DNA from 4 places in the Aromatoleum petrolei genome. Region 1 is predicted to be linked to each of the others. Evidence: predicted binding sites of a transcription regulator. Region 1 holds the regulator's gene; each other region holds the start of a gene.
The links. Region 1 encodes FNR, which switches genes on or off when oxygen is low (the NO sensors DNR and NnrR bind a similar motif). Its sites were predicted from a motif close to TTGANCTAGNTCAA; they were not measured.
Positions count from the first base shown of each region.

Region 1 (7,186 bases):
TTGAGCACCTTCTCCAACCGAGTCGCGCACGCCGCACAGGTCATGCCCGTGATGGCCAGCTCCATCGTCGCCTGCGGCACATCGAAGCCTGCCTTGCGGATCGCCGCGATCACCTGCTCCGGTCCGCTGGCCGGATCGCTGAAACTCACACGCGCCTTTTCCGCTGCGAGATTGACCGAAGCGTCCACACCCGGCAAACGTTTCAGCACCTTTTCGATACGCGCCGCACACGCGGCGCAGGTCATTCCGGACACCGGCAACTCCAGTGTCGGGCTCTTCATTGTCGTTTCGGGAGCACTCATCTGCACCACTCCATTCGCCAGGTCGCGGATCCTCCCCGGATCCGCACAGCCCGTTCGCCGCTTGCGGAACGGAACGTCTGGTGGCAGTCTAAACCCCGTACCGAAGTACGGAGTCAACCCCCATGAGCCCCCCCATCAGTACCCTCACCATCGGTGCACTGGCGAAATCCGCCGAAGTCGGCGTCGAAACCGTGCGCTATTACCAGCGTCGCGGCCTGCTCGCGGCGAACGGCGCCCACCGGGGCGCGTTCCGCGTATACGGAATGGACGAAGTCGCTCGCCTGCGCTTCATCCGTCGCGCCCAAGCGCTCGGCTTCAGCCTCGACGAGGTCGCCGAGCTGCTCGCGCTGGACGAAGAAACAGACCGCGAACGGGCACGCGCGTTCGCCCAGGCGAAGATCGCGGATGTCGAGTCGCGCATCCGCCAGCTGGAGGAGATGCGCAGTGCGCTGCAGGGGCTCGTTTCCTGTTGCGAGCATACGGAGGCGCCCGCCCCCTGCCCGATCCTCCACACCCTCGCGAACGCCGCCGAACCCCCTGCACGCGAGTGAAGGCTCGCGCCCGGCCGAGCACACCGACGGTTCAACCGCGTCCTCACACCTCGCACACGACGCCGCGCCACAGCGCGCCGCCGAGGCTGGGTGCATGGAACAGCCCGAACACACCGAAGCCAAGCACGAGCATTCCGGCGACGAAGCGGACGCGGCGGTTGCGCGTGATGTCGCGGAAGCGCTTGAACACCATCCCCGCAAGCATCAGGTTGGGCAGGGTACCAAGCCCGAAGGCCAGCATCAGCCCCGCCCCGCGCCCTGCCGAACCGGTCACCAGCGCGGTCGTCAGCACGCTATAGACGAGGCCGCAGGGCAGGAATCCCCACAGCAGCCCCAGCGGCAAAGCCTGGCCGGCCGAACGGGCGGGGATGAAGCGTGTAGTGAAAGGTTGCACGCGTTTCCACAGCACGAGGCCGGCGCGTTCGACGGGCGCAAGCAGGCGTGTGAAGCCGGTCAAGTACAAGCCCAGGGCGACCAGCATCAGGTTCGCGAGCACGTACAGGCCCATCTGCACCGGCAGGATGTTCGAGAAAAGCATGCCGACCGTGCCGAGGGCACCGAGCGCACCGCCCAGCACCGTGTAGGTCGCGATCCGGCCGAGGTTGTAGGCGAGGTGCACTTGCCACTGGCGACCGGCCCGGCCAGGCAAGTTCACGGTGAGCGCGCCGACGATGCCACCACACATGCTGACGCAGTGCGTGCCTCCCAGAAGGCCGATCAGGAAGGCTGCGATGTAACCGGTTTCAGGCATGGCAACGATGGGAAAGACAGAAGAAGCCCGGGGCCGCGGCACCAAAAGAAACGGGCGCCTGAGGACGCCCGCACTGTATCACCTTCTCCTGCCCTGCACAGCCCGAGCCCGCGGGCTGCCGGCTCGGCTCAGATGACCTTCGAATAGCGCGCGCGCTCGCGATCGGCGCGCAGGTAGCGGTCGAACACCATTGCGATTCCCCGCACCAGAAGACGCCCCGGGGGCAGCACGCTGATCCACTTGTCGCTGACCTTCAGCAGCCCGGCTTCCTCCATCGCCTTGAGATCCTCGAGCTCGTCGGCGAAATACTCGTCGAACTTGATCAGGTGTGCGATCTCGATCGAGTCGATCGACAGCTCGAAATGGCACATCAGGGCCTGGATGATCGAGCGGCGCAGCAGGTCGTCGGCGGTGAGCTCGATGCCGCGCAGGACGGGCAGTTCGTCGCGATCGAGGGCATCGTAGTACTCGTCGAGCGTCTTCACGTTCTGCGAGTACACCGGACCGATCTTGCCGATCGCCGAGACGCCGAAGGCCAGCAGGTCGCACTCGGCCTGCGTCGAATAGCCCTGGAAATTCCGGTGCAGGCGCCCCTGGCGCTGCGCGATCGTCAGCTCGTCGTCCGGCTTCGCAAAGTGGTCCATGCCGATGTAGACATAGCCCGCCTCGGTCAGGCGGCGAATCGCCAGCTGCAGGATCTGCAGTTTGGTGTCGGACGTCGGCATGTCGTTGATCGCGATGCGCCGCTGCGGCTTGAACAGGCCCGGCAGGTGGGCGTAGCTGTACAGCGAGATGCGATCGGGCGACAGCTCCAGCACCTGTTCGAGCGTGCGGTTGAAGCTGATGATGTTCTGGCGCGGCAGGCCGTAGATCAGGTCCATGCTGATCGACTTGAAGCCGGTGGCACGGGCGGCGTCGATCACGAGCTTCGTTTCGTCGTAGCTCTGGATGCGATTGACCGCCTCCTGCACGTCCTCGTTGAAGTCCTGCACACCGACACTCATGCGGTTGAAGCCAAGGTCGGCCAGCAGCTTGACCGTATCGAAATCGACCTTGCGAGGATCGACCTCGATCGAGTATTCGCCGTTCGGCACCAGCGTGAAGCGCTTGCGCACCGAGTCCATGAGCTGGCGCAGCTCGTCGTGCGACAGGAAGGTCGGCGTGCCGCCGCCCAAGTGCAGCTGCGTGACCTGATGGCTGCCGCCCAGCGCGGCCGCCTGCATCTCGATTTCCTTATCGAGATATTTCAGGTACTTGGCCGAGCGCGCGTGATCCTTGGTGATGATCTTGTTGCACGCGCAGTAATAGCAGATCGTGTTACAGAAGGGGATGTGGAAGTATAATGAAAGCGGTTTACTCACGCCGCCCACACCGCGCTGCGCCAGCCAGTCCCGCAACGCACGGGCATCGAACGCTTCGACGAAGCGATCGGCCGTCGGGTAGGACGTGTAGCGCGGCCCGTTGATGTCGAACCGACGAATCAACTGCTGGTCGAAAACTAGGTCTTTCTGACTGGTCATGGTTGTATCGCTTGAGTGCATTCCGTACGATCTCAAAAAGCCGCAGTTTCGTGGTTGACGTGGATCAACGGTACATTCCGACGGGCGCCTGCCACTTCTCGGTCGTCGTAGAAGGAACAATATTATCGTGCAAATGAAGGCGACGGTGCCGATTACAGTTGCGAGTCTGAAGGTCGCATGCTCCCAGTGCAATCTGGTCGAGTTGTGCCTGCCGTTCGGGATGTCGGAATCGGAAATCGACCGTCTCGACGAACTCGTCGGCGCACGTCGCAAGATCAAGCGCCAGCAGCACCTGTATCGCGCGGGAGATCCTTTCGAGGCAATCTACGCGATCCGCGCCGGCTCGTTCAAGACCGACGTGCTGCTCGAGGACGGACGCGAACAGGTCACCGGGTTCCAGATGACCGGGGAAATGCTCGGACTCGACGGCATCAGCACCGAAGCCCATTCCTGCAACGCGATCGCGCTGGAAGACAGCGAGGTGTGCGTGATCGCCTACAGCAAGCTCGAGGAACTGTCGCGCGTGGTCGAGGGACTGCAGCTGCAGTTCCACAAAGTGATGAGCCGCGAAATCGTGCGCGACCATGGCGTGATGACCCTCCTTGGCTCGATGCGTGCGGAGGAGCGCCTGGCGGCCTTCCTGCTCAACATGTCCCAGCGTTTCACGGCACGCGGCTTTTCTCCGGCGGAGTTCCACCTCCGCATGACCCGCGAGGAGATCGGCTCCTATCTGGGCCTCAAGCTCGAGACGGTGTCACGTGCCTTTTCGAAGTTCCAGGACGAAGGGCTGATCGCGGTTCAGCAGAAGCACATCCGCATTCTGGACATCGTCGGCCTGAAACGGCTGATCCAGCACCCCACGCCGCGCCCCTGAAGGAGTTTTCCACCATCATACGTCCGCCGGCCGCGGGCGTTATTGACGCCGTCGCGCAGTCATCGTGCCGGACAGGGCGGCGATGTCTTCTTCGGACAGCAGCTTGCGCGCAATCGGCAGCAGTTCGCCTTCCTCGCGCTCAATGTGGCTGCGATAGGCGCCCGCAAACGCGTCGACGTCCGCAGCCGTGAGATCGGCCCCTTCTCCGGCGGCAATGCGCTCGAGACGTGCGCGCATCCGCGCCCAGCCGGCAAAGAGCTTCTGGTGATCGGCAAGGATCCAGTCGATGAGCGCGCCGAGTTCTGCACGCCGGGCCTCATCGGCACGCGCGCGCAGGACGGGGAAAAGGTCGTCCTCCTCGTCCTGATGATGCTTCACGGCGGCGACGTCGAAGTAACGCATAACGTTGACGGCCGCCTGCTGCGCCTGCTTGTCGGGACCATGCTCCGGCAGCCATGCGGCGAGCCGTGCCAGGGTCGCAAGCTGCGCCTGCAGGCGCTCATGGCAGGCCTCGAGCATCTCGAGAGGCGTCTCGAAACCGGGTGAAGAAGGGATCAGCGATTCGGTCATTGGAGAACTCCGGCAAACGCGAGGAATCCTGCCGGGTTCTTGCTCAGCGCCACCGACACGATCCATGAAAAGACAAGCAGGGCCGCGAGCAGCGCCATTACCCGGACGCGCATGTTGCGTCCCCAGCGCAGCGCGGTCGCCCCAAGAAGAATATAGCCGACAAGCGCGACAACCTTTGCGGTGACCCAAGGCGCGACCAAGGGGTACTGGCCGCTCATCGTCGCCAACGTGATCGCGCTGCCGAGAAACACAGTGTCGATCACATGCGGCAGAGTGCGCGTGACGCGGTGATCCACCAGGGGGCTACGCAGCATCATCCACACGCCCTGCAGCAGAAAGCCGCTGATGCTCAGAATCGCGCACAGGATGTGCAAGTGCTTGACCGTCAGGTACATGCGCTCAACCCGGGCGCCCGTCGCTGCGCGGCCGCCAGTAGATCGGCAGATAGCGCGTCGCCCAGGCGCCGAACACGCCCAGCCAACCTAGCACAGCCAGCAGCATGACGAGCGCCGACCAGCCTGTGGGGACGAGTTCGGCCGCGATCCGCACGACGACCACGGCTTCGAGACCGAGGAAAAGCCCCCAGGTCAGGCGATCTGCTGCGAGCTTGCGCCCCGAGTGCCCGAGCGTGACCCGCGACACCATCGCCATCAGGACGGACCCGAAGAATCCGACACCCAGCGCATGCAGTGGAGCCATGCCCAGGATGCTGTACCCCAGCAGCGACGCCACGCTCTGGATTGCGAAGAGCGTCAGCGCGATTCCCAGCCACAGAAACCCGATGTGGAGCATGCCCAGAAGGGGTACCTTCATCGCCGGCACCGGCCGCCACTGCCGTGACAGCCACAGGGCGGCAACGGCAGCGGGGACGTCGACGATCCAGCGCAGCGACAACCATCCCGCGACGTCGATCAGGGCATGCGTGACGCTGCCGCCGACGACCAGCACCATGACCCACAGCGGACGCACCATGACGTAGGAAGGGATCACGCTGCTGGAGAAGAAGGGCACCATGCGATGGCACACGCCGAAGAACACCGGCAGCAGCGAGCAGAACACCGCAAGCTCGATCGCGATGCGCGCCCAGACCGGATCGCCGCTCAGCGCAAAACTCAGCCAGGCAAGAACGGCCAACATGCCCGCGATCATTGCGTAGCACACGAGGCGGGCATGCAGCGCCTCGAGGTCGCCATGATGCGCGACCTGCCACAGGATGCGCTGCATCCCGCCCCATCCAGCGAGCACGAACACCAAGCCGCCCACGGCAACGCCCGGCACAACCATCCCCACGGTAACGAGCGCCCAACCGGCTGCGAGCAGGCGCCACGACCACAGCCAGCGGCCCTCCGCAATCTCGTCATATCCCTGCCAGCGTGGCATCGCGGTGAGGAGAAATCCGAACATGAAGAAGGGAAAAATGCCGCCCGTCACGAGCAGTGCGTGCATCCACCCCGGTGGAAAAACCCATCCGATCGCGGGCAGCAGCCCGGCGCGGGCGCCGAGTTCGGCAGCCCACAGCGCAAAGCTCACGAGAAGCATCACTCCGCCGGACAGGAACATTGCCCGGTGCGGCGCGACAAACAGCATGAAGGTGCTCGAGGTCGGCTTTGCCCCTCCCTGCGCCTTGTCCGTTGTCGCGCCCAGCGGAGACAGTCTCCGGGCCGCAGGGTCGCGGCCCGTGTTGGGTTGCGGGTTAGAATGCACAAGTTTCCCCACGGAGTCTGAAATGCCCAACCGTCCAGTCGATATCCCCACCGCGCTGCGCCAAGTTTCTTTCTTCGGCGAACTGACCGCAGAGGAGATCGACCGTGTTGCCCGCTTCACCCGCGAACGCCATCTCGAGAAGGGCGAAATCCTGTTCCAGCGCGGCGCCCCCGTGCACGGCTTCTACTACGTCGTTTCGGGTCAGATGAAGCTCGCCGTGTCGTCCGCTCAAGGCAACGAAAAGGTCGTCGAGATCATCAGCCCGATGCACACCTTCGGCGAGGCCGTGATGTTCCTCAACCGCCCGTACCCGGTGTTCGCCGAAGCCCTCAGCGCGACGCAATTGCTGCACATTGGCCAGGCGGTCGTGTCGGAACTCATCGACCAGGATCCGGGATTCGCACGCAAACTCCTCGCCGGCATGGCGATCCGACTGCATGGCATGATCCAGGACGTCGAGACCTACTCCCTGCGCTCGAGCATGCAGCGGGTGATCGGCTATCTGCTGCAGCAGGTCGATGGCGAGAGCGACGGCGCCTGCGACATCGCCCTGCCGACGAGCAAGCAGGTCATCGCCTCGCGGCTCAATCTGACCCCCGAAACGCTGTCGCGGATTTTTCACGACCTGTCCGAAGCCGGACTCATCACGGTACACGGTAAGCACATCTCCCTGCTGGACCCCGCCCGCCTGGCCCGCCATCAGGGCTGACCGGCACCCGCGGCGGGGCTTTCAGGGGATTCTCGGTGCGCAGGCTTCGGGTCACCTTGACAGGCGTCAATCGGGGGTAGCGCCTCGACCGGCAAGCGGGAATCGGATCAGCGCTCGAGTACGTATTGCCCTGGGGCCCGGGCAATCTCGGGAAACACCGCGGACGCGGCAGGGCGGGCATCGACAAGCTCGCCGCAACGCGGCT
Region 1 covers NZ_CP059560.1:3,951,362-3,958,547, reverse strand. Annotated here, with positions in the region: gene ToN1_RS18030 (heavy metal translocating P-type ATPase) at 1-245, opposite strand, end outside; gene ToN1_RS18025 (MerR family DNA-binding protein) at 425-853, shown strand; gene ToN1_RS18020 (sulfite exporter TauE/SafE family protein) at 897-1,604, opposite strand; gene hemN (oxygen-independent coproporphyrinogen III oxidase) at 1,733-3,124, opposite strand; gene fnr (fumarate/nitrate reduction transcriptional regulator Fnr) at 3,258-3,998, shown strand; gene ToN1_RS18005 (hemerythrin domain-containing protein) at 4,038-4,568, opposite strand; gene ToN1_RS18000 (SirB2 family protein) at 4,565-4,963, opposite strand; gene ToN1_RS17995 (NnrS family protein) at 4,968-6,155, opposite strand; gene ToN1_RS17990 (Crp/Fnr family transcriptional regulator) at 6,295-6,981, shown strand; gene ToN1_RS17985 (PHA/PHB synthase family protein) at 7,089-7,186, opposite strand, start outside.

Region 2 (7,186 bases), 2.2 Mb from region 1:
GCGCATCCACCGGCAGGCGTTGCGCCTGTGGTTGAGACGGGTCCGCTTCTTTCACAAACCGTTGCCCCCGCTGGAGGAAACCACGCGATGAATCCGCTCGAAAACACGCTCGCAAAGCCGGCTGCGTGGTCCCCCGCGCGCGCGCCGCGAGCGACCCGGCTTGCGCTGGAGCTGCTCGAATCGCTGGAGGGCGGGGCGCTCGTGCTCGAACTGCCCGGCGGCGAGACCGTGCGCGCAGGGCATGGCCCGGTCCGCGCGCACTGGCGCGTGCAGGATCACGAGACCTTCGCCGCGACGCTGGCGCGTGGCGACATCGGCCTCGGCGAAACCTATTTCGCGGGACTCTGGGATGCCGACGACCCCACCGCGCTGCTGACGCTGCTGGCGCAGAACCGCGAACGGCTGGGACGCGCGGTGTATGGCCGCCTGCTGCCGCTGGCGGGCTACCGTCTGTGGCACGCGCTGCGCGCCAACACGCGCAGCGGGGCGCGGCGCAACATCGAGGCGCACTACGATCTCGGCAACGACTTCTACGCGCTGTGGCTCGATGACACGATGAGTTATTCCGCCGCGGTGTTTGCCGATGCCGCGGAGCCCCTCGAGGCGGCCCAGCGGCGCAAGTACCGCCGCATCCTCGAGCGCCTCGGCGCGCGACCGGGCCAGACGATCCTCGAGATCGGTTGCGGTTGGGGCGGGTTCGCGGAGATTGCGGCCAAGGAGTTCGGCTGCCTTGTGTTCGGCATTACGCTTTCGCCCGCGCAGCTCGCCCATGCGCGCGCCCGCGCCGAGCGCGAAGGCTTCGCCGACCGCGCGACGTTCGCGTTGTGCGACTACCGCGATGTGCTGGGGGAATACGATCACGTCGTGTCGATCGAGATGATCGAAGCGGTCGGGGAACGCTTCTGGCCGACCTATTTCGCCACGCTCGCGCGTCGCCTGCGGCGCGGCGGCCGCTGCGTCGTGCAGGCGATCACGATCGACGAGGCGCTGTTTCCGCGCTACCGGCGGGGAACGGATTTCATCCAGCGCTACGTCTTCCCCGGCGGAATGCTGCCGACGCCAGCCATCATGCGCCGCCAGGCCGAAGCGGTCGGACTCGTGCCGGTCGGCGATTTCGCCTTCGGTCGCGACTACGCGCGCACCCTGGAGCACTGGCGCGTGCGCTTCGACGCGAGGCATGCCGACATTGCGGCGCAGGGGTTCGACGCGCGCTTCGTGCGCCTGTGGCGCTTCTATCTCGCGTATTGCGAGGCGGGCTTCCTCGCGGGCGACATCGATGTCCATCACTTCGAATTCGCCCATCGCTGAGCGGGCTGGCGTGCGCTCGCTGCTGCGGGCCTGCGCGCTCGCGTGCATGCTGGCAGGCGCCCACGCGAGCGCGGGTGAGCGCGAGGTGTCGACCGACCTGCCGCCCGCCCTGCCGGTCTCCGCGCTCGACGGTGGCTGGGGCGTCGTGGGGCAGGGGACGATGCGCTGGTTCGGCCTTCCGCTCTACGAGGCGAGCCTGTGGACGCGCGGCGCGGAGCCGTGGCGGGCGGAGCGCCCCTTCGCCCTGGAGATCCGCTACGCGCGCTCCATTCGCAGCGAGCGGCTGGTGGCGGCCAGTCTCGACGAGATGGAGCGCCTCGGGTTCGCGGACGCCGCGCGGCGCGAGCACTGGCGCCCGCTGCTGGAACGGGCCTTTCCCTCGGTCGAGGCCGGCGACACGATCGTCGGACTGGCGCAGCCCGACGGCAGGGTGGTCTTCTACCATCGCGGCGCGCCGACCGCCGAATTGCGCGACGCCGCCTTCGCGCGCGCATTCTTCGCGATCTGGCTGGATCCGCGCACGCGTGAGCCGGGCCTGCGTGCGCGCCTGCTGGGGATCGGCGATGAGGGTTGAGCGCGAGCCGGCGCTGGCCTACGGCGTCCTCGGCCTGCCGCTGGCGTTTGCGGCACTGCCGATCTACGTGCACGCGCCCAAGCTCTACGCCGACGGCCTGGGGCTCCCGCTTGCGGCCGTCGGCGCCGTCCTGCTCGGCGTGCGCGTCGTCGATGCGATCACCGATCCGCTCATCGGCTGGGCGAGCGACCGCTTCGTCGCGCGCCGCGCGTGGATCTTCGCGGCCCTGACTCCGCTGGCTGCGGGGTTCCTCGCGCTGTTCGGTCCGCCGGCGGACGCGGGCCTGGCATGGCTGGCGGTGTCGCTGCTGCTCGTCACCTTCGGCTATTCCCTCGCCACCATCAACTACGCCGCGTGGGGGGCAGAGCTCGCGGACACGCCGGACGCGCGCACGCGCCTCGTCGCCAGCCGCGAGGGTTTCGCGCTGGCGGGCGTCGTGCTTGCGGCCGCGCTGCCCTCGCTGCTCGGGAACGATTCCGTCGTTGGCGCGGCGCAGCTCGGTTGGGTATTCCTCGTCGTCCTTGCCCTCGGCGCGGGCCTCACCCTGCATTTCGCGCCGGCCGCGACGAAGACCGCCGGCGGCATCGTGACGCTGCGCTCGGCCCTGCGTGACGCGCTCGCCAGCCGGCCCTTCGTGCGACTGCTCGTGGTGTTCGCGGCCAACGGCATCGCCGCCGCGATTCCCGCCGCGACGGTGCTGTTCTTTGTCTCCGACGTGCTGCAGGCCGAGTCCGCTTCCGGCCTGTTCCTGTCCCTGTATTTCCTCGCCGGGGCTGCGAGCATGCCGTTGTGGGTGCGCTGCGCCGCCGCGATCGGCAAGCTCCGGGCCTGGCTGGTCGGCATGCTGCTGGCGATGGCGGTGTTTGCCTGGGCGGGCACGCTCGGCGCCGGCGACGTGGGCTGCTTCGCGCTGATCTGCGTGCTGTCGGGCGTGGCCCTTGGGGCGGATCTCGCTCTGCCGGCCGCCATGCTCGCGGACCTGCTCGCGCGCGAACGTTCGGCCGGCCCGCGCGCGGGCGCCTGGTTCGGCTGGTGGAACCTCGTCGCCAAGGCGAACCTCGCGCTGGCGGCCGGCCTCGCCTTGCCGCTGCTCGACAGCTTGGGCTATGCGCCCGGCACACGCGATGGCGATGCGTTGGCGACCCTCGCGGGCGTGTATGCGCTGCTGCCAGTGGCCCTGAAGGCGCTCGCCGCGACCCTGCTGTGGCGCTGCCGGCGCGATCTTGTTTCAGAGGAGGAGCGGCGATGCGCCGAATGCTGATGACCCTGGCGATGGCCACGGGGATCGCCGGCTGTGCCGGCATCGACGTGCAGGACTACGCCGCCGAGACCCCGGCGCTCGACCTGCGCAATTATTTCAACGGCACGCTCGACGCCTACGGCATGTTCCAGGACCGCTCGGGCAAGGTCGTGAAGCGCTTCCATGTCGTGATCGAGGCGAGCTGGCGCGGCGAGATCGGCACGCTCGACGAGCGCTTCACCTATTCCGACGGCACGACCCAGCAGCGCGTGTGGACGATCACCCGGCACGACGCGCACCGCTACGCGGGCGTCGCGGCCGATGTCGTCGGCGAGGCGCAGGGCGAGGCGCGCGGCAACGCGCTGCGCTGGCGCTACGTCCTCGCCTTGCCCGTCGGCGAACGGGTGTGGCACGTCGATTTCGACGACTGGATGTTCCTGATGGACGAGCGCGTGATGCTCAACCGCTCGGTGATGAGCAAGTTCGGCGTGCGCCTCGGCGAGGTCACCCTGTCGTTCGTGAAGCGCAATGCCCATCCTTGAGCCGCTCAACCCGCCGATCCGGGACTGGCGCGGCCTGCGCGTCTGGCTGGTCGGTGCGTCGACCGGCATCGGCGCGGCCCTCGCGCGCAATCTTGCCGCACGCGGCGGACGACTCGCGATCTCGGCGCGCGACGAGGAGCGGCTCGTGGCGCTTGCCGCGGACTGCCCCGGCAGCCTCGCGCTGCCGATGGACGTCACGCGCGGCGTGGTGGAGTTCGCGCGCGTGCGCGACGAAATGCTCGCCGCGTGGGGCGGCATCGATGTGGTGATCCTCAACGCCGGCACCTACCGGCCGATGCGCGCGTGGGAGCTCGAGCCGGAGGCGGTGCGCGCGACCCTGGACGTCAATCTGCTCGGCGTCATCGACGGTGCGACCAGTGTCGTGCCGACCCTGCTCGCGCAGCAGCGCGGCGCCCTCGCGATCGTCGGCAGCGTCGCCGCCTACCGCGGACTGCCGCAGGCGGCGGCCTACGGACCGTCAAAGGCCGCGCTCGTCAACTTCGCCGAGTCCCTGTATCTCGACCTCGCGCCGCGCGGCGTCGCCGTCCACCTTGTCAGCCCCGGCTTCGTCGCCACCCGCCTCACGGCGCAGAACCGCTTCGCGATGCCGGCCCTGATGCAGCCCGAGGACGCGGCGGCGGAAATCGTCGCCGGATTCGCGCGCGGCGACTTCGAAACCCACTTCCCGCGTCGCTTCACGTGGCCGATGAAGCTGCTGCGAGCCCTGCCCTACCGGCTGTACTTCGCCCTGGTGCGGCGGGTGATCGGGCGATGACGCACGCAGCCGCGGAAAGCCTCGCCGATTTTTACGCGACGCTGACGCCGCGGTCGCTCGCGCGCCTCGCCGACTTCTATGCGCCCGACGCGCGCTTCGTCGATCCCTTCAACGACGTCACCGGCGTGGATGCGATCGAACGCATCTTCCGCCACATGTTCGCGACCGTCGACGACCCGCGCTTCGAGGTGACGAGCTGTCTCGCGCGCGACCAGGAGGCCATGCTTGCGTGGACCTTTCGCTTCGGCTCGGGGCAAGCACAGTGCGAGATCCGCGGCGTCACGCAGCTGTGTTTCGATGGCGCCGGGCGGGTCGTCGAGCACATCGATCACTGGGATCCCGCGCGTCAGCTCTACGAACGGATCCCGTTCGTCGGAGCCATCCTCCGTGCATTGCGTCGCCGCCTCTCCGCGCCCTGAAGAGCGTGCAGATATCACATATTGCGGTGCAATATATTGATAAATCTCAAAATCCGTGTTGCGGGTGGTATTTTTACTATGGCATGATCCATTCGGGTTCGCTGAAATACGGCTCTCACGAGCTTGCGCATTCGATGGGGGTTGGGACATGAGTCTTGCCGGTCGTCATGCAGTCGCCGTATCCCTGATGCTCGCGTCGCCAGCCCTCCTGGCCCAAAGCCGCTACAACCTCCAGTCCCCTGCCACCGGCATCGCCGCGCAGATCTACGACATGCACACGCTCATGTTGCTGATCTGCCTGTTCATCTTCGTCATCGTCTTCGGCGTGATGTTCTGGGCGGTGATCCACCACCGCAAGTCCAAGGGCGCGGTCGCCGCGCACTTCCACGAGAACACCGCGGTCGAAATCGCCTGGACCGTGATCCCCGTCCTCATCCTGCTCGGCATGGCCTGGCCGGCGACCAAGACCGTGCTGGAGATGAAGGACACGCGCGACCCCGACATCACCATCAAGGCCACCGGCTACCAGTGGAAGTGGGGCTACGATTACCTGCAGGGCGAAGGGCAGGGCATCCGCTTCGTCTCCAACCTGTCGACGCCGCGCGAACAGGTGGACGGCCGCGCAGCCAAGGGCGAACACTACCTCGTCGAGGTGGATCACCCGGTCGTCGTCCCCGTAGGCAAGAAGGTGCGCATTCTCACGACTGCGGCCGACGTGATCCATTCGTGGTGGCTGCCGGCCTTCGGCGTCAAGCAGGACGCCATCCCCGGCTTCATTCGCGACAGCTGGTTCCGCGCCGACAAGGAGGGCGTCTACCGCGGCAACTGCGCCGAGCTGTGCGGCAAGGACCATGGTTTCATGCCCATCGAGGTGCATGTCGTGTCGCCGCAGGCCTACAGCAAGTGGGTCGCCGACCAGCAGGCCGCGATAGCCGCCGCCGCGAGTGCGGGCGCGCGCGAGTGGGCGCTCTCCGAGCTTCTCGAACACGGCGCCAAGGTCTTCGCCACGAACTGCGTCGCCTGCCACCAGGCCGACGGCAAAGGCCTGCCGCCGGCCTTCCCGCCGCTGGACGGTTCGAAGGTCGTGCTCGGCGAGGCCGCCGGGCAGATCGCGGTCGTCCTCAACGGGCGCCCCGGCACGCCGATGGCGGCCTTCGGCACGCTGCTTTCCGACGCCGACATCGCGGCGGTCATCACTTACACGCGCAATTCCTGGAGCAACAAGACCGGCGAAGCCATTCAGCCCTCGCAGATCGCGGCGGCGCGAGGCAAGTGACAGCAGCCGGATAGCCGAAGCAGTCCGAAGGTCCGATTCGTCAAGGAGGCAGCATGGCGGCAGTCATGTCCGATCACGCGCACGGCGACCATCACGGCCCCACCGGCCTGATGCGCTGGATCACGACGACCAACCACAAGGACATCGGCACGATGTACCTGATCTTCAGCTTCATCATGTTCCTCTCCGGGGGCGTGCTGGCGCTGACGATCCGGGCCGAATTGTTCCAGCCAGGGCTGCAGGTCGTGCAGCCGGAGTTCTTCAACCAACTCACGACCATGCACGGCCTCGTGATGGTGTTCGGCGCCATCATGCCGGCCTTCGTCGGCTTCGCGAACTGGCAGATCCCGCTGATGATCGGCGCCAGCGACATGGCCTTCGCGCGCATGAACAACTGGAGTTTCTGGCTGCTGCCGCCGGCCGCGATCCTGCTCATCGGCTCCTTCTTCGTCCCCGGCGGTGCCACCGCGGCGGGCTGGACGCTCTACGCGCCGCTGTCGGTGCAGATGGGAATGGGCATGGATATGGCGATCTTCGCCCTCCACATCATGGGGCTCAGCTCCATCATGGGCGCGATCAACATCGTCGTCACCGTCCTCAACATGCGTGCGCCGGGCATGACGCTGATGAAGATGCCGCTCTTCTGCTGGACCTGGCTCATCACCGCCTACCTGCTCATCGCGGTGATGCCGGTGCTTGCCGGGGCCGTGACGATGGTCCTCACCGACCGCCACTTCGGTACCAGCTTCTTCAGCGCCGCGGGCGGCGGTGACCCGGTCATGTATCAGCACATCTTCTGGTTTTTCGGCCACCCGGAGGTCTACATCATGATCCTCCCGGCCTTCGGCATCATCAGCCAGATCATCCCCACCTTCGCGAGGAAGCCGCTCTTCGGCTACGCCTCGATGGTATACGCCACCGCCTCGATCGCCATCCTCTCCTTCAGCGTGTGGGCCCACCACATGTTCACCACCGGCATGCCCGCCGTCGGTCAGCTCTTCTTCATGTACGCGACCATGCTCATCGCCGTGCCCACCGGCGTGAAGGTGTTC
Region 2 covers NZ_CP059560.1:1,714,791-1,721,976, reverse strand. Annotated here, with positions in the region: gene ToN1_RS07930 (DUF1365 domain-containing protein) at 1-91, shown strand, start outside; gene ToN1_RS07925 (SAM-dependent methyltransferase) at 88-1,308, shown strand; gene ToN1_RS07920 (chalcone isomerase family protein) at 1,277-1,882, shown strand; gene ToN1_RS07915 (MFS transporter) at 1,872-3,143, shown strand; gene ToN1_RS07910 (DUF3833 domain-containing protein) at 3,143-3,664, shown strand; gene ToN1_RS07905 (SDR family NAD(P)-dependent oxidoreductase) at 3,651-4,439, shown strand; gene ToN1_RS07900 (nuclear transport factor 2 family protein) at 4,436-4,858, shown strand; gene coxB (cytochrome c oxidase subunit II) at 5,007-6,134, shown strand; gene ctaD (cytochrome c oxidase subunit I) at 6,188-7,186, shown strand, end outside.
Region 2: coxB (cytochrome c oxidase subunit II) is a predicted target of FNR. The motif match lies at 4,895-4,908, and genes of this name have one in related genera.

Region 3 (7,186 bases), 2.4 Mb from region 1:
CCGGATGTCTCGATCACCTGCACCTGCCCCGTCGCGCGCTCGATTACGATCCCGAGGTCGCCAGTGCCACGCAGCGGCGGCTGCGTCGCACATGCCGACAAGAGCACCACTACCGGAATCCACCACATGTATTTCACGATCAGATGCAGCATTGGTCCCTCATCTCATATCCGAAACGCAGGGATGCTGGAACCCCGCTCAACGCGCGGCACCCGCATCTACCGGAAAACCTTCTTGAAGTCGCTCGACAATCCACGCTGCCTCGTCCTCCACGACGATGCCTCGGAAGGGCGGCATCGGCGTGCCGGGGCGGCCGCCAAGGATGGTGGCGACAAGGCTGTCGCGCGGCTTCTCGCGCAGGGCCGCCACCGTCAGCGCCGGTCCCAATCCGCCCTGCAGCGTGAGTCCGTGACAGGAGCCGCAGTCCTGGCGCACCAGATGCACCAATTCGCGCACCCGCTCTGGCTGAGGTGCCGTCTGCTGAGCGAATGCGGGCATGGTCGGCATCGACACCACCAATGCGAAGGTCATCGTCCGGAACACCCAACTCATCACGCCGCGAACTCCTGAAAATTGGCACACCCGCCTTATCCCACGCTCCCGAATCAAAGGGACCGGCATCAGAATCGGCGAGGCAAGTATCAAGCGCACGGCATTCTGCGATCCTTGATATCGGTTAATTTCCCGGACGAGACGTAGGGATACAGTGTCGGCGCGATTCAGCTGTTTGCCAACAAGAACCTGCCGCGCGGGCACTGATCCACGCGGCATCCTGGAGAGCCACCCATGAGCACGCACAACGGCGTCACCGACCCGAGGCAGTGCAGCGTCGGCAACGCATTCCGCTCCGTCGGCAAGGTCTACCTGGTCGGCGCCGGCCCCGGCGATCCGGACCTGCTCACACTGAAGGCGGCGCGCCTGATCGAACATGCGAAAGTGGTCGTCTATGACCATCTCGTCGGCAAAGGCGTCCTTGCACTGGTCAATCGCAACGCACGGCTTATATACGTGGGCAAGGAATCGGGTAACCATGCACTGCCACAGGACCAGATCAACGGTCTTCTCGTCGAACTCGCACGCTCCGGCGTCGATGTCGTGCGGCTCAAGGGCGGTGACCCTTTCATGTTCGGACGCGGCGGCGAGGAGATGGAGGAACTGGTCGACCACGGCGTCGCGTGCGAGGTCGTGCCGGGCATCACGGCCGCCTGCGGCATCTCTGCCTGTACGGGCATGCCCCTGACCCATCGGGATCACGCGCGCTCGGTGGTGTTTACGACCGGCCATCTCAAGGACGGTAGCGTGAACCTGGACTGGCCAGCACTCGCACGCCCAAATCAGACGGTGGTCATCTACATGGGTCTGGGCGCACTCGACATCATCTGCTGCGAACTCATCGCCCACGGCCTTCCACGCGACACGCCGGCCGCCGTGGTCCACGCCGGCACGACCAGTCGCCAGATCACGCTTACGGACCGGGTCGATCGTCTTGCGGGAGCCGTGAAGCGCGCCGGAATAAAGTCACCTGCGCTGATCATGGTCGGCTCTATCGTTTCACTGCATGGTCTCCTAGGCCAGATTTCGCAGCACGAGGAACTCGCGCTCACGGCTTGAACGGCCCGCGCACAGTGATCACGTCATAGACGTATTGACTAAGACCCCAATTTGATCGAGGTTAAGGATTTGCAGTCGGATGAGGATCAGTCTTCGCTTCTGCAAGGCTTTCCACACGACATCTTTCAGAAGGGAGATCGCAATGAGTAAGCAAGGTAAATGGCTGTCCGGCGCAATCATCCTCGCCAGCATGCCGCTGGCCATCGCACAGGCCTTTGCGGAAGAGCCAAAGCACATCGGCGAGGCTGAGGCCAAGTATCAGGCTGGCGGCTCGCCGTTGGCCGATGTGGACCTGTACAAGGACAGCAACCCTGACGCTCCCAAGATGAGCAAGGCCGAATTCGACAAGGCCCGCAACATCTACTTCCAGCGCTGTGCCGGCTGCCACGGCGTGTTGCGCAAGGGCGCGACCGGAAAGCCGCTTACACCCGACATCACGTTGGCGCGCGGCAGCGAATACCTGAAGGTCTTCATCAAGTACGGATCGCCGGCAGGCATGCCAAACTGGGGCACCTCCGGCGAACTCACCGACGACGAAGTCGACCTGATGGCGCGCTATATCCAGCAGACGGCGCCCACCCCGCCGGAGTTCGGCATGGCCGACATGAAACAGACGTGGAAGGTCATCGTTCCGCCCGAGCAGCGGCCGAAGAAGAAGATGAACAACTACAACATCTCCAACATCTTCTCGACCACGCTGCGCGACAGTGGGGAAGTGGCGCTGATCGACGGCGACACGAAGAAGATCATCAATATCGTCAAGACCGGTTATGCGGTGCATATCTCCCGCATCTCGGCATCAGGTCGCTACCTCTTCGTGATCGGTCGCGACGCCCGCGTCAATATGATCGATCTGTGGATGGAAAAGCCCGACAACGTTGCCGAAATCCGCATCGGTCTCGAAGCGCGTTCGGTGGACACGTCGAAGTTCAAGGGATACGAGGACAAGCTGGCGATCGCCGGCGCGTACTGGCCGCCGCAGTTCGTGATCATGAACGGCGACACGCTCGAGCCGCTCAAGATCGTGTCCACCCGCGGCCTCACGGTGGATACGCAGGAATATCATCCCGAACCGCGCGTGGCCTCGATCGTCGCCTCGCACTTCAAGCCCGAGTTCGTCGTCAACGTGAAGGAAACCGGCAAGACGATGATGGTCGATTACTCGGACATCACCAACCTGAAGATGACCGAGATCGGGTCCGCACGTTTCCTGCATGACGGAGGGTGGGATCTCTCGAAGCGCTACTTCATGGTAGCCGCGAACCAGTCGAACAAGATCGCCGCGATCGACGCCAAGGAAGGCAAGCTCGCCGGCATGGTTGAAGTGGGCAAGATCCCGCACCCGGGACGCGGCGCCAATTTCGTCCATCCGAAGTATGGCCCGGTGTGGGCGACCGGCCACCTCGGCGACGAATCGATCGCCCTGATCGGCACCGACCCGAAGAACCACAAGCAATACGCGTGGAAGCTCGTCGAGAACCTGAAGAGCCAGGGCGGCGGTTCGCTGTTCATCAAGACGCACCCGAAGTCGAACCACCTTTATGTGGATAACCCGCTGCATCCGGAGGCCAAGGTCAGCCAGTCGGTCGCCGTGTATGATCTGAAGAACCTGCAGGGCGGCTACAAGGTTCTGCCGATCGGCGATTGGGCGGGTCTGAAGGACGACGGTGCCAAGCGCGTGGTGCAGCCCGAGTACAACAAGGACGGCAACGAGGTCTGGTTCTCGGTGTGGTCGGCAAAGGACAAGGAGTCGGCGATCGTCATCGTCGATGACAAGACCCTGGAGCTGAAGACCGTGATCAAGGATCCCAAGCTGATCACACCGACGGGCCACTTCAACGTGTACAACACGCAACACGACGTCTACTAAGCGCGGGAGGCGGCCTGGCCGCTTCTGTCAGCGACACCGACGGCCAGCCTCGCGCTGGCCGTTTTTTTATTCAGCCGTTTACTTCTTCAGGCGCGAGACGACAAACAGGATCACGATCGCGCCGATGACCGAGCCGACGAAGCCGGCGGGCTGGCCCGGGCGGTAGAGGCCGAGAAACTGGCCGCCGTAGCCCGCGAGCATCGCGCCGCCAATTCCGAGCAGCGTCGTCATGATGATGCCGAGGCCGTCCCTCCCCGGATGCAGCAGGCGGGCAAGCAAGCCGACGATGAAACCGATGACGATGGTGGCGATCAGGGACATCCGGATACCTCCCTATGTGCGAGCCGCCGGCCAGGCGGCGAGAAATTCCTTCCAGTGCGGCGCATCGATGCGCGCGAGGGACTGGCGCACGACATCCAGCTCGGCCTCGTAGGCCGCGGTGTCGAGCTGGCCACGCATGCGCTGGAAACCGAGATACACGAGATAGGTATTCACGACATCGGTCTCGCAGTAGTCGCGGATTTCGGCAATTCTCCCCTCCTGCCAGGCCGGCCACACCGCCGAACCATCCATTCCGAGCTTGCCCGGGAATCCCATCAGTTTGGCGAGCTCATCCAGCGGCGCATTCGCACGCGGCTGGTACATCGCCAGCAAATCCATCAAGTCTAGATGTCGGCTGTGATAGCGGCCAATGTAGTTGTTCCACTTGAAATCGCGCGAGTCATGGTAATCACCTTCACCTTGGTCCCAGTAGCGCGGTGCGGACACCCCATGTCGCAATCCCCGGTAATGCAAGACCGGCAGATCGAACCCGCCGCCATTCCACGACACGATCTGCGGCGTGTAACGCTCGATGCCGTCGAAGAAGCGCTGGATGATCTCTCCCTCGCAGCTGTCCGGCTCCGACAGCGAAAACACGCGGAACTGATTCGCATCGCGCAACGCGCAGGAAATCGTCACCACGCGCTGGAGGTGATGCTGCAGGAAATCGCTCCCGCCCACGGCGCGGCGCTGCTGGAAAGCGAATTCGGCAACCTCGTAGTCGCTGAGCTCATCGGGCAGCCCGTTGAGCACGCGGATGCCGGCCACATCCGGAATGGTTTCGATATCGAACACGAGCACCGGCATGCGCTGGTCTCCAGAAAGATCGTCAGCCGGGAAACACGCCCGTCGACAGATAACGGTCACCGCGGTCGCAGACGATTGAGACGATCACGGCATTCTCCAGCCTGGCGGCGAGACGCACGGCCACGTGTATCGCCCCACCCGACGAAATCCCCGCGAAGATGCCCTCCTCCCGCGCGAGCCGCCGCGTCATCTCCTCGGCATCGGCCTGGCTCACGTACTCCAGCGCATCAACCCGCGGTTTCTCGTAGATGCGCGGCAGATAGGCCTCCGGCCACTTGCGGATGCCGGGGATCTGCGATCCCTCCTCGGGCTGGCAACCGATGATGCTGGTCGAGGGATTCTTTTCCTTCAGGAAGCGCGAGCAACCCATGATCGTACCCGTCGTTCCCATGCTGCTCACGAAGTGGGTGATACGCCCGCCCGTCTGCTCCCAGATCTCCGGTCCGGTCGCCTCGTAATGCGCCAAGGGATTGTCCGGATTGCCAAACTGGTCAAGGATGATGCCCTTGCCCTCATCACGCATGCGCTCGGCGACGTCGCGCGCCATCTCCATGCCTCCCTCGCGAGGTGTCAGCACCAGTTCGGCGCCGAAGGCGCGCATCGTCTGGCGACGCTCCACACTCTGGTTCTCCGGCATGACGAGGATCATGCGGTAGCCCCGGATTGCCGCCGCCATGGCGAGCGCGATGCCGGTGTTCCCGCTCGTCGCTTCGATCAAGGTATCGCCGGGACGGATGTCGCCGCGCCGCTCGGCATGCACGATCATCGACATTGCCGGACGATCCTTCACCGATCCGGCAGGATTGTTGCCTTCGAGCTTGGCCAGGATCACGTTGTTGCGGCCAGCGCCGATGCGCTGCAGGCGCACCAGCGGAGTCTGACCTACATAATCATCGAGCGTCTTGAATTCCATCTTGCCTTGTTCCGGAATGGTTGATCCGCCCCGATCTTAAGCCGCCGCCCACCGAATCGATAACCTGCGTCGCGGTATAAGCTTATAGCGTCGTCGGTGCACGCAACTGTCAGCTTCTACCGATCCCGTGATATTCGAGGCCGGCACGCTTCATCGTCACCGGCTCGTACATGTTGCGACCGTCGAAGACCACCGGATGACGCAGCAGCTCACGGACTCGGACGAAATCGGGGCTCCGGAATTCCTTCCACTCGGTGACGATCACCAGCGCATCGGCCCCCTCGAGCGCCGCCATTGGACGATCGACGTACCGCAGCCGCGGGTCGTCGCCGAAAATGCGGCGCGCCTCGCTCATGGCCACCGGATCGTAGGCCGCGACCGTCGCGCCGCGGCGGAACAGCTCGCCGATCACAACCCGGCTCGGTGCATCGCGCATGTCGTCTGTATTGGGCTTGAAGGCGAGCCCCCACAAACCAAAATGCATTCCCGAAAGATCGGGCCCGAAGCGCGCCACGATCTTGTCCACCAATCGCAGCTTCTGCGCGTCGTTCGCCTGCTCGACCGAGTTCAGGATCAACAGGTCGCGCCCATGCTCGCGTCCGGTGCTGACAAGCGCCTTCACATCCTTCGGAAAACACGACCCGCCATAGCCGCAGCCGGCGTACAGGAAGTGCCAGCCGATGCGCGGATCCGAGCCTATGCCTTGACGCACCAACTCGATGTCGGCCCCCAGCACCTCGGCCAAGTTCGCCAGCTCGTTCATGAAACTGATGCGGGTCGCAAGCATCGCATTCGCGGCGTACTTGGTCAGTTCGGCGCTGCGCACGTCCATCACCAGCAGCTTCTCGTGATTGCGCTGGAACGGCCCGTAGAGTTCCCGCATCAACTGGATCGCGCGCTCGTCCTCCGCGCCCACGATGATGCGGTCCGGGCGCATGAAATCTTCGACCGCAGCCCCTTCCTTCAGGAACTCCGGGTTCGACACGACGCTGAACGAAAGGTCGGCTCCCCTCGCCCCGAGTTCCGCGGCGATTGCAGCACGAACCTTGTCACCCGTGCCCACCGGCACAGTCGACTTGTTGACCACTACCCGATAACCGTCCATGTGACGGCCGATGTTCCGCGCCGCAGCCAGCACGTACTGCAGGTCCGCCGAGCCGTCCTCGTCCGGAGGAGTGCCGACCGCGATGAACTGGATCGCGCCGAACCTGGCCGCATATTCCACATCGGTCGTAAACGAAAGGCGTCCCGCTGCGACGTTGCGCCGCACGATCTCCAGCAGGCCAGGTTCGTGGATCGGGATCCCACCCTCCTCGAGGGTACGGATCTTCGCTGGATCGACGTCCAGGCACAGCACGTCGTTACCCACATCGGCCAGACAGGCCCCGCTGACGAGCCCCACATAGCCGGTACCGACGACGGTGATCTTCATCAATTTACCCCACGCGAAATGCAAAAGCGGCCCGCATCGCGCGAACCGCCGGAAACCAAGATCAGAGCGCGGCGCTCACGGCGCCAGATCGTACTCTTCGGTACGCCGCGGCGGGTAAGTCTCCCAACCGCCGCAAGCAGGGCAACGCCACTGAAACTGGCGCGCCTTGAAGCCGCACTCGGCGCAACGGTAGCGCGCCACCCTGCGCGTATGGCCGTGAATGAGCTGCTTC
Region 3 covers NZ_CP059560.1:1,596,574-1,603,759, forward strand. Annotated here, with positions in the region: gene ToN1_RS07370 (cytochrome D1 domain-containing protein) at 1-152, opposite strand, end outside; gene ToN1_RS07375 (c-type cytochrome) at 199-507, opposite strand; gene cobA (uroporphyrinogen-III C-methyltransferase) at 787-1,611, shown strand; gene ToN1_RS07385 (nitrite reductase) at 1,754-3,481, shown strand; gene ToN1_RS07390 (GlsB/YeaQ/YmgE family stress response membrane protein) at 3,560-3,802, opposite strand; gene ToN1_RS07395 (3'-5' exonuclease) at 3,815-4,609, opposite strand; gene cysM (cysteine synthase CysM) at 4,632-5,522, opposite strand; gene ToN1_RS07405 (UDP-glucose dehydrogenase family protein) at 5,632-6,954, opposite strand; gene lapB (lipopolysaccharide assembly protein LapB) at 7,030-7,186, opposite strand, start outside.
Region 3: ToN1_RS07385 (nitrite reductase) is a predicted target of FNR. The motif match lies at 1,663-1,676, and genes of this name have one in related genera.

Region 4 (7,186 bases), 240 kb from region 1:
GACGGTGACGTACTCGGGGCCGTCCCCCTTGTCGTACTGGTCGAACTTGCCGTCGTTGTGGATGCCGTTGTAGGTGCGCTCCTTGCCGTGTTCGACGTCGGCCTGCGCCTTGTCATAGCTGGCGTTGCCCTTCAGCCCCTTGAGCGCGGCCGAGCCCCAGCCGCCCTTGCCCTCGGGGGTCATGTCGTTGAGGTTGCGGCAATGCACCGGGCACTTGAAACAGCCGTCCATGCCGGGACGGTAGGGGTCGAAGTTGTCCGCATCGAGCGTCTCGTGCCACGCGGTCTTCTGGTTGTTCAGCGTGCCGAGCGCGCCCAGCACGCGCGAGGGCTTGTACAGGAAGGGCGTGCCGACCTGCTTGAGGGCGTTCTTGATCACCGAGGTCGAGGTGATCTTCTTGCCGATCACCTTGTTGTGCGCCTTGAGCTCGGCCACCTTCGGCGCTTCGTCGGGCTTGCCGTGCATCATGATGGCTTTCAGGCGCAGCGAACCCATCTTCGCGCCGCCGCCGCCGCGCGCCCAGATCGCCTTGATGCCGCCCATGATGCCGCTGCATAGCGCGAGGTTCTCGCCAGCGGTGGTGATGCGGGCGAGCGCCATGTCCTTGCGCTCGGTGCATTCGAAGTCGCGTTCGATCGCGCCGGGCAGGTCGAGGTTGTCGAGGCCGACGTAGGGCGTCGCGTCGAGGAACTGCACTTCTTCATGCGCAATGCGCAATAGCGTCCATTGCGGCGCCTGGCCGTACAGCACGATGTGGTCGTAGCCGTGGCGTTTGACGAAGGACGGGAAGTAGTCGCCGCCGTTGGTGTCGAGGATCGCATCGCTCTCGGGCGAGCGGCTGGTGAAGTTGCCGCGGGTGGCCGCCGGCATGTCGCCGGTGAGGGTGCCGGCGCCGAAGATCAGGGGAACCTCGGGGTCGAGGGCTTCGCGTCCGTCCTGCAGCAGGTTGTAGAGCAGGTACATATTGGCGCCGCGGCCGCCGAGGTAGGTGCGCAGTACGTCGAGCGGCAGGTACTTGCGCTGCGTTTCGCGCTTCTCGAGGTCGACAAACAGCACGGCGCCCTGCGTGTCGTATTGCGGCGTGTCGTGCATGCGTGCACACAGTTGTTCGACCTTGTCCCTGATCCCCATTGCCGTCTCCTGTTTCCTGATGATTGGCTGCAGTGTGGCTATAAAACAGTTGGAAGTCAAACAAAAAAGAGGGTGTTTTTTTGCAGGACATACGGCGTACACGTGAAGCGGAGGCGGGATTGCGAGACGAGCCGCCGTGTCTGACGTCGCTTCCATGCACAGCGCGGGATGCAGCGCGGGTTCTTGCGAGAATTGCCGAAAATCGGTTCTTAGTGCACTGCAAAATAATTTGATATCCATCAAAGTCGGCGCAGAAAATCTCTGCCCCGTATTGTTCCCGTCCTCCCCCAAGCCTATCGTGCGCAGAAATTTCGGTCGCCCGTCGGCGCAACCCGATTCAGCGGACGACTACGCGGGTTCCCCTGCGGGAACCTCCTCAACGTGGAGAAGTGCAGAATGAATGCTGCTGAAATCCTGCTGTCGGCCGGCGCGGATGCCGCGATAGCCATCGAATGCGGCGAGCGACGAGTGAGCTACGCGGAATTGCGGGACCGCGTGCGGCGCGCGGCCGGAGCCTGGCAGGCCCTGGGGCTCGCTCCCGGCGAACGCGTGGTCGTGTTCGCGCCCGACAGTGACGACTGGGTCGAGGCGTATCTCGGCGCGATCTGGGCCGGCGGCGTGGTGATCGGCGTCAATCCGCGCCTGTCGATGACGGAGCTCACGCCCATCCTGAAGGAATGCGAGGCGCGCTTCGTGTGGTGCGAGCCGGCGCAGGCAGGTGAACTGCAGGGGCTGGTCGCAACGTTACCGGGAGCACCAGCGGTGGTCGGTGGCGGCGTCGCGGCGCGTGACTGGGCGCAGGCGCTCGCAGGTGCCGAAGGGCTCGAGCCCATGCAACTCGATGCCGAAGCGCCGGCCCTGTGGATTGGCACCTCCGGCACGACGGGCACGCCCAAGGGGGTGATCCACGTGCAGCGCGTGGTCGCGAACGCCCATTCCTTCGCCTGTAGCCTCGCCGGTCTGACGTCTGCGGACCGGCTATATGCAAGCTCCAAGCTGTTCTTTGCCTACGCGCTCGGCAACAGCCTGTTCGCGGGTCTGCGTGCAGGGGCCACCGTGATCCTTGACCGCGAATGGCCCACGGCCGAGCGTGTCGAGGAGATGGTCGCGAAACATCGGCCGACGCTGCTCTTCAGCGTGCCGACGCTGTACAACAAGATGCTGCAGACGGGCGTGGCGGCGCGGCTGGCGGAGCGCGGCATCCGCCATTTCGTGTCAGCCGGCGAGGCGCTGCCGCTCGCGATCCGCCAGGGCTGGCGCGAGCAGACCGGGTGCAGTCTGATCAGCGGTTACGGCACGTCCGAGACGCTGTGCCTGATGCTCTACAGCGACGACGACTCGGGCCTGATGCGCCCGACGCCGCTGACCGAGGTGCGCTTCAACCCGGACGTCGATGCGGATCTGCCCCAGCGCATCTGGGTGCGTCACACCACGGTCGCGGTCGGTTACTGGAAGCGGCCCGAGGCGCAGGTCGATTTCGACAACGGCTGGTTTTCGCCCGGCGACATGTTCCTGCGCCATGCGGACGGCCGTCTTGAATACGCCGGGCGCAACGACGACATGCTGAAGATCGCGGGCCAGTGGGTCAGCACGTTGTGGGTCGAGCAGGCGCTGGCGGCTCACTGCGGCGACACCCTGCAGCAGATTGCGGCGGTCGGCGTCGATTCGGCAGATGGTCTGACGGCACTGGCGGTTCTGGTCGTGGCCGCGCCGGGACGCTGGGCCGAGGCGCGCCAGCGGGTGGAGGACGGCATCGCCGCACTGCCGGGGCATCGACGCCCGCGCTGGGTGCATTGGGTCGATGCGCTGCCGCTGACGCCGACGGGCAAGCTGCAACGCGGCCGTTTGCGTGCGCTGCACGAGCGCCACGCCGCTGCCGCTGCCTGACGAATGCCCTCGGGTGGCCCGCACGCGGGCACACCCTCCTGAAGCGAAGAGGCTGTCGCGGGAAGGCCACCCAGCAGCCGCCACACCATCCGGCCAACGAGGAGACAACCGTGTCCAGTAAAGACGCCGTCGATGTTCAGTCCTTCATAGACCACCAGCCCTTCTCGGGCTTCCAGTGGCTCATATTCGTTCTGTGCTTCCTGATCGTGCTGCTCGACGGTTTCGACACCGCGGCGATCGGCTACATCGCGCCGTCGCTCATTCAGGAGTGGGGCGTCACCAAGCCGGACCTCGCGCCGGTGTTGAGCGCCGCGCTGTTCGGGCTTGCGGGTGGGGCGCTGCTGTCCGGTCCGCTGTCCGACCGACTCGGGCGCAGGCTGGTGCTGAACGTGTCGGTGCTGGTGTTCGCTCTGGCGAGCATGGTGTCGGCATTCGCGTCCGATCTGCAGAGCCTTACCGTGCTGCGCTTCCTCACGGGAATCGGTTTGGGGGCGGCAATGCCGAACGCGGTCACGCTGATCAGCGAATACTCTCCGTCGAAGCGCCGGGCCCTCATCACGACGGCGATGTTCTCGGGCTTCCCCCTGGGGGCGGCGTTCGGCGGCTTCCTCGCTGCGTGGATGATCCCGCATTTCGGCTGGCGCAGCGTGCTGGTGCTCGGCGGCGTGGCTCCCATCGTGCTGGTCGCGGTGATGCTGGTGTGGTTGCCGGAGTCGGTGCGCTACATGGTGGCGAAGGGGCATTCGACCGAGCGGATCCGTGCGGTGCTCGGCCGTATCTCTGCTGCCGCGGCGGCGCTTGCCTCATCCTTCCACCTTACGGAGACGGTTTCCATTGCGGATGGAAAGAGCGGACTGGGCGTCGTTCTGTCGCGCTCCCGCGTGGTGGGCTCGGTGATGCTGTGGCTCGCCTATTTCATGGGGCTGGTGATCTTCTATGCCCTGATCAACTGGATGCCCATCCTGTTCAAGGATGCCGGCCTCGATCCGAAGACGGCCACGTTGATCTCCGCGCTGTTCCCGCTCGGCGGTTGCGCAGCGGTGTTCGTCGGTTGGCTGATGGATCGTTTCAACGGCAACCGCATCGTCGCCATCGCCTACGCACTCACCGCGGTATCGGTGTTTGCGATCGGGCAGATGGTGGGCAACGTCGGGGCGCTGGTGGTCGTGGTGTTCCTCGCCGGCACGATGATGAACGCCGCACAGGTGTCGATGCCGGCGCTCGCGGCCTCGTTCTATCCGACGCAGGGCCGCGCCACGGGTGTCGCGTGGATGCTCGGCATCGGGCGTTTCGGCGGCATCGCAGGTTCCTTCCTGGTGGCCGAGCTTGCGCGCCGGAAGCTCGGTTTCAGCGAGGTGTTCATGATCGTCGCCATACCCGGCCTGCTCGCCACCACGGCGCTGATCGTCAAGCAGTTCTTCCATCCGGAAACGGCCCCCGAGCAAGGCGAAGCCGCGGAAGGCGGTGCGCTGTATCTGAAGGAGCAGGTGCAGGGCGCCCACTGAGCGTGTCGCGCCATCCCGAACGGTTCCGGTCCGGCCGCCGCCGTGCGGCGGCGCGCGACCGGATAATCGGGCTATGATCCCGACCTGAGTCGTAAGGACCGGGACAAGATGCGCGCCGATCAGCTGGATTTCTACTCCCTTGTGGAGTTTTCGCCCGACAGCGGGGCGATACAGTTCAGCGGCCGGCGCGCAATCCTGCTGCACACCGACGCGATGGGCGCGCTGCGCAAGGAGCTCGTCGAGACGCTCGGGGCCGACATCGCGAAGGTCATCCTGACCCGCTACGGCTTCAGTTGCGGCTTCGAGGACGCGGGCCTGCTGCCCGGTTTCATGCACCCCGACACACTGGAGGAGTTTGTCCGCGGTGGACCGCGGGTGCATATGTTCTCGGGCATCGCGGAGGTCGAGACACACATCGTCGAAGTCGACCACGAACAAGGGCATTACCGCATGAGCGGCAACTGGCGCCGCTCCTACGAGGCCGAGCAGCACCTGCGGCTGTTCGGACGCTCCGACGAGGCGGTTTGCTGGACGCTTGCCGGCTATGCGTCGGGGTTCGCGTCCTACGTGTTCCAGACCGACATGATCTGTGTCGAGCACGAATGCGAAGGGCGCGGCGACGAGCACTGCTCGTGGACCCTCATGAACGCTGCGGACTGCGAGCCGGAATTCGAAGGCCTGCGCAAGTACTTCCAGCCGCTCAACATCAAGGACCGCATCAACGTCCTCGAAGGCAAGGTGTACGAGCGCACGCGGGAGCTGGAGGCGTCCGAGCAACGCTACCGCAACCTGATCGAGGACCTGCCTGAGATGGTATTCGCGCTGCACGTCTCAGGCCGCATGCTGCAATTGAACAAAGCCGGGCGCACGCGGCTGGGTATCACGCCGGAACAGCTGCCGAACATGCGCCTGCGCGACCTCGTGCTGCCCGAATACCGCGTCGCCGCGTCCAACTTCCTCAAGAGCATCGCCAACGCGCGCGCTGCCACGCGCCTCGACGTCGTCATGCGCGATGTTGCGGGGCTGCCGGTGCCCATGCGCCTGCAGGTCGAGCCGGTGTTCAAGGATGACAAGATCGTCGGCTACAGCGGACTCGCCATCGACATAACTGCCCAGCAGGAGCGCGAGCGCAAGCTCACCGAGTACGCCGCGCGCCTGGAGAACCGCGAGCAACAGATCCAGGACATCATCAACGACGCCGTGTATGTCCTCGACCTCGACGGCCGCTTCAGCTTCGTCAACGCCCGCATGGCCGAGCTGCTGGGCGTGCCCGCGGACCGCGCGATCGGTCGCGCCTGCGGCGATCTGATGCTGCATTCGTCCGCATTGCGCGTGGAGCGCGACTTCCGGCGGCGCCTGGCGGGGGAGGGCGGTCCGCCGTTCGAGATCATGCTTGCACCGGGCGGCGAGCCGAACCGCCTGCTGGAGGTCAGCTCCGCCGTGCTGTCCACCGCCGGCCGCCCCGAAGGCGTGATCGGCGTCGCCCGCGACATCACCGCCCGCCGCGAAATGGAGCGCCAGCTCGCGCAGGCCAACCGCCTCAGCTCGCTTGGGCAGTTCGCATCCGGCATCGCACACGAGATCAACAACCCGCTCGGCCTCGTCTCCGGCTTTGCCGAAGAACTGCAGTCGCTGATGGAGTCGATCCCGGGGGCGCAGTCGAATCCCGATTTCGACATCCTGCGCCAGGGGCTCACGACCATCCAGGAACAGGCCCAGCGCTGCAAGGCCATCACCGACAACCTGCTGCTCTTCTCGCGCAAGCAGGCGGTGCCGCTTGAGGCGGTCGATCTCGCGATGCTGGTGCGCGAACGGCTCGACTCGTACCGCGAACTCGGCCTCACGCGCGGGCTCCAGGTCGAAATGGCGGTCGACAAGCCGTTGCCGCCCATTGCGACCAACCCGACCTTGCTCGACCAAGTATTGCGCAACCTGCTGAAGAACGCGGGCGATGCCATGAACGGGCGCGGGAGAGTGCGGGTCGAACTGCGGCCGGTCAACGGCGGGGTGGAACTCGACGTGCTCGACGAAGGGCCGGGCCTGCCCGCGGGCATCATCGACCACGTCTTCGACCCCTTCTTCACGACCAAGGCCCCCGGGCGCGGAACGGGGCTGGGGTTGTCCATCTGCTACGGCATCCTGTCCGAGCTCGGCGGGCGCATCGACTGCGGCAACCGACCCGAGGGCGGCGCCTGGTTCCGCATCCACCTTCCCGCCGACGAGATGGGCTCCGACGGGGGCATCGAGGCAAGACTGCAATGAAAGGCCACATCCTGATCGTCGATGACGAGGCGCTGTACCGGCAGCTCCTCACCAGCCGCCTGGGCCGCGCCGGTTACGGGCTGAGCGAGGCCGCCGACGGCGAGGCTGCGCTCGAATGCGCACAGCAGGGCGGCGTCGACCTCGCGCTGGTCGATATCAAGATGCCCGGCATCGACGGCATCGAGGTCCTCAAGCGCCTGAAGCAGCTCGACCCCCAGATCGAAGTCGTGATCCTCACCGGCCACGGCAATGTCGACAGCGCCATTTCGGCGATGAAGCTGGGCGCCTTCGACTACCTTTCGAAGCCCTACAAGCTCACCGAGCTCGACATCGTCGTCGAACGTGCGCTGGAAAAGCGCATGCTTGCGCGCCGCTGCGCCGCCCTCAGCGCCGAAGTCGCT
Region 4 covers NZ_CP059560.1:4,190,090-4,197,275, forward strand. Annotated here, with positions in the region: gene ToN1_RS19105 (aldehyde ferredoxin oxidoreductase C-terminal domain-containing protein) at 1-1,131, opposite strand, end outside; gene ToN1_RS19110 (AMP-binding protein) at 1,528-3,018, shown strand; gene ToN1_RS19115 (MFS transporter) at 3,129-4,523, shown strand; gene ToN1_RS19120 (PAS domain S-box protein) at 4,632-6,785, shown strand; gene ToN1_RS19125 (sigma-54-dependent transcriptional regulator) at 6,782-7,186, shown strand, end outside.
Region 4: ToN1_RS19105 (aldehyde ferredoxin oxidoreductase C-terminal domain-containing protein) is a predicted target of FNR. The motif match lies at 1,361-1,374, and genes of this name have one in related genera.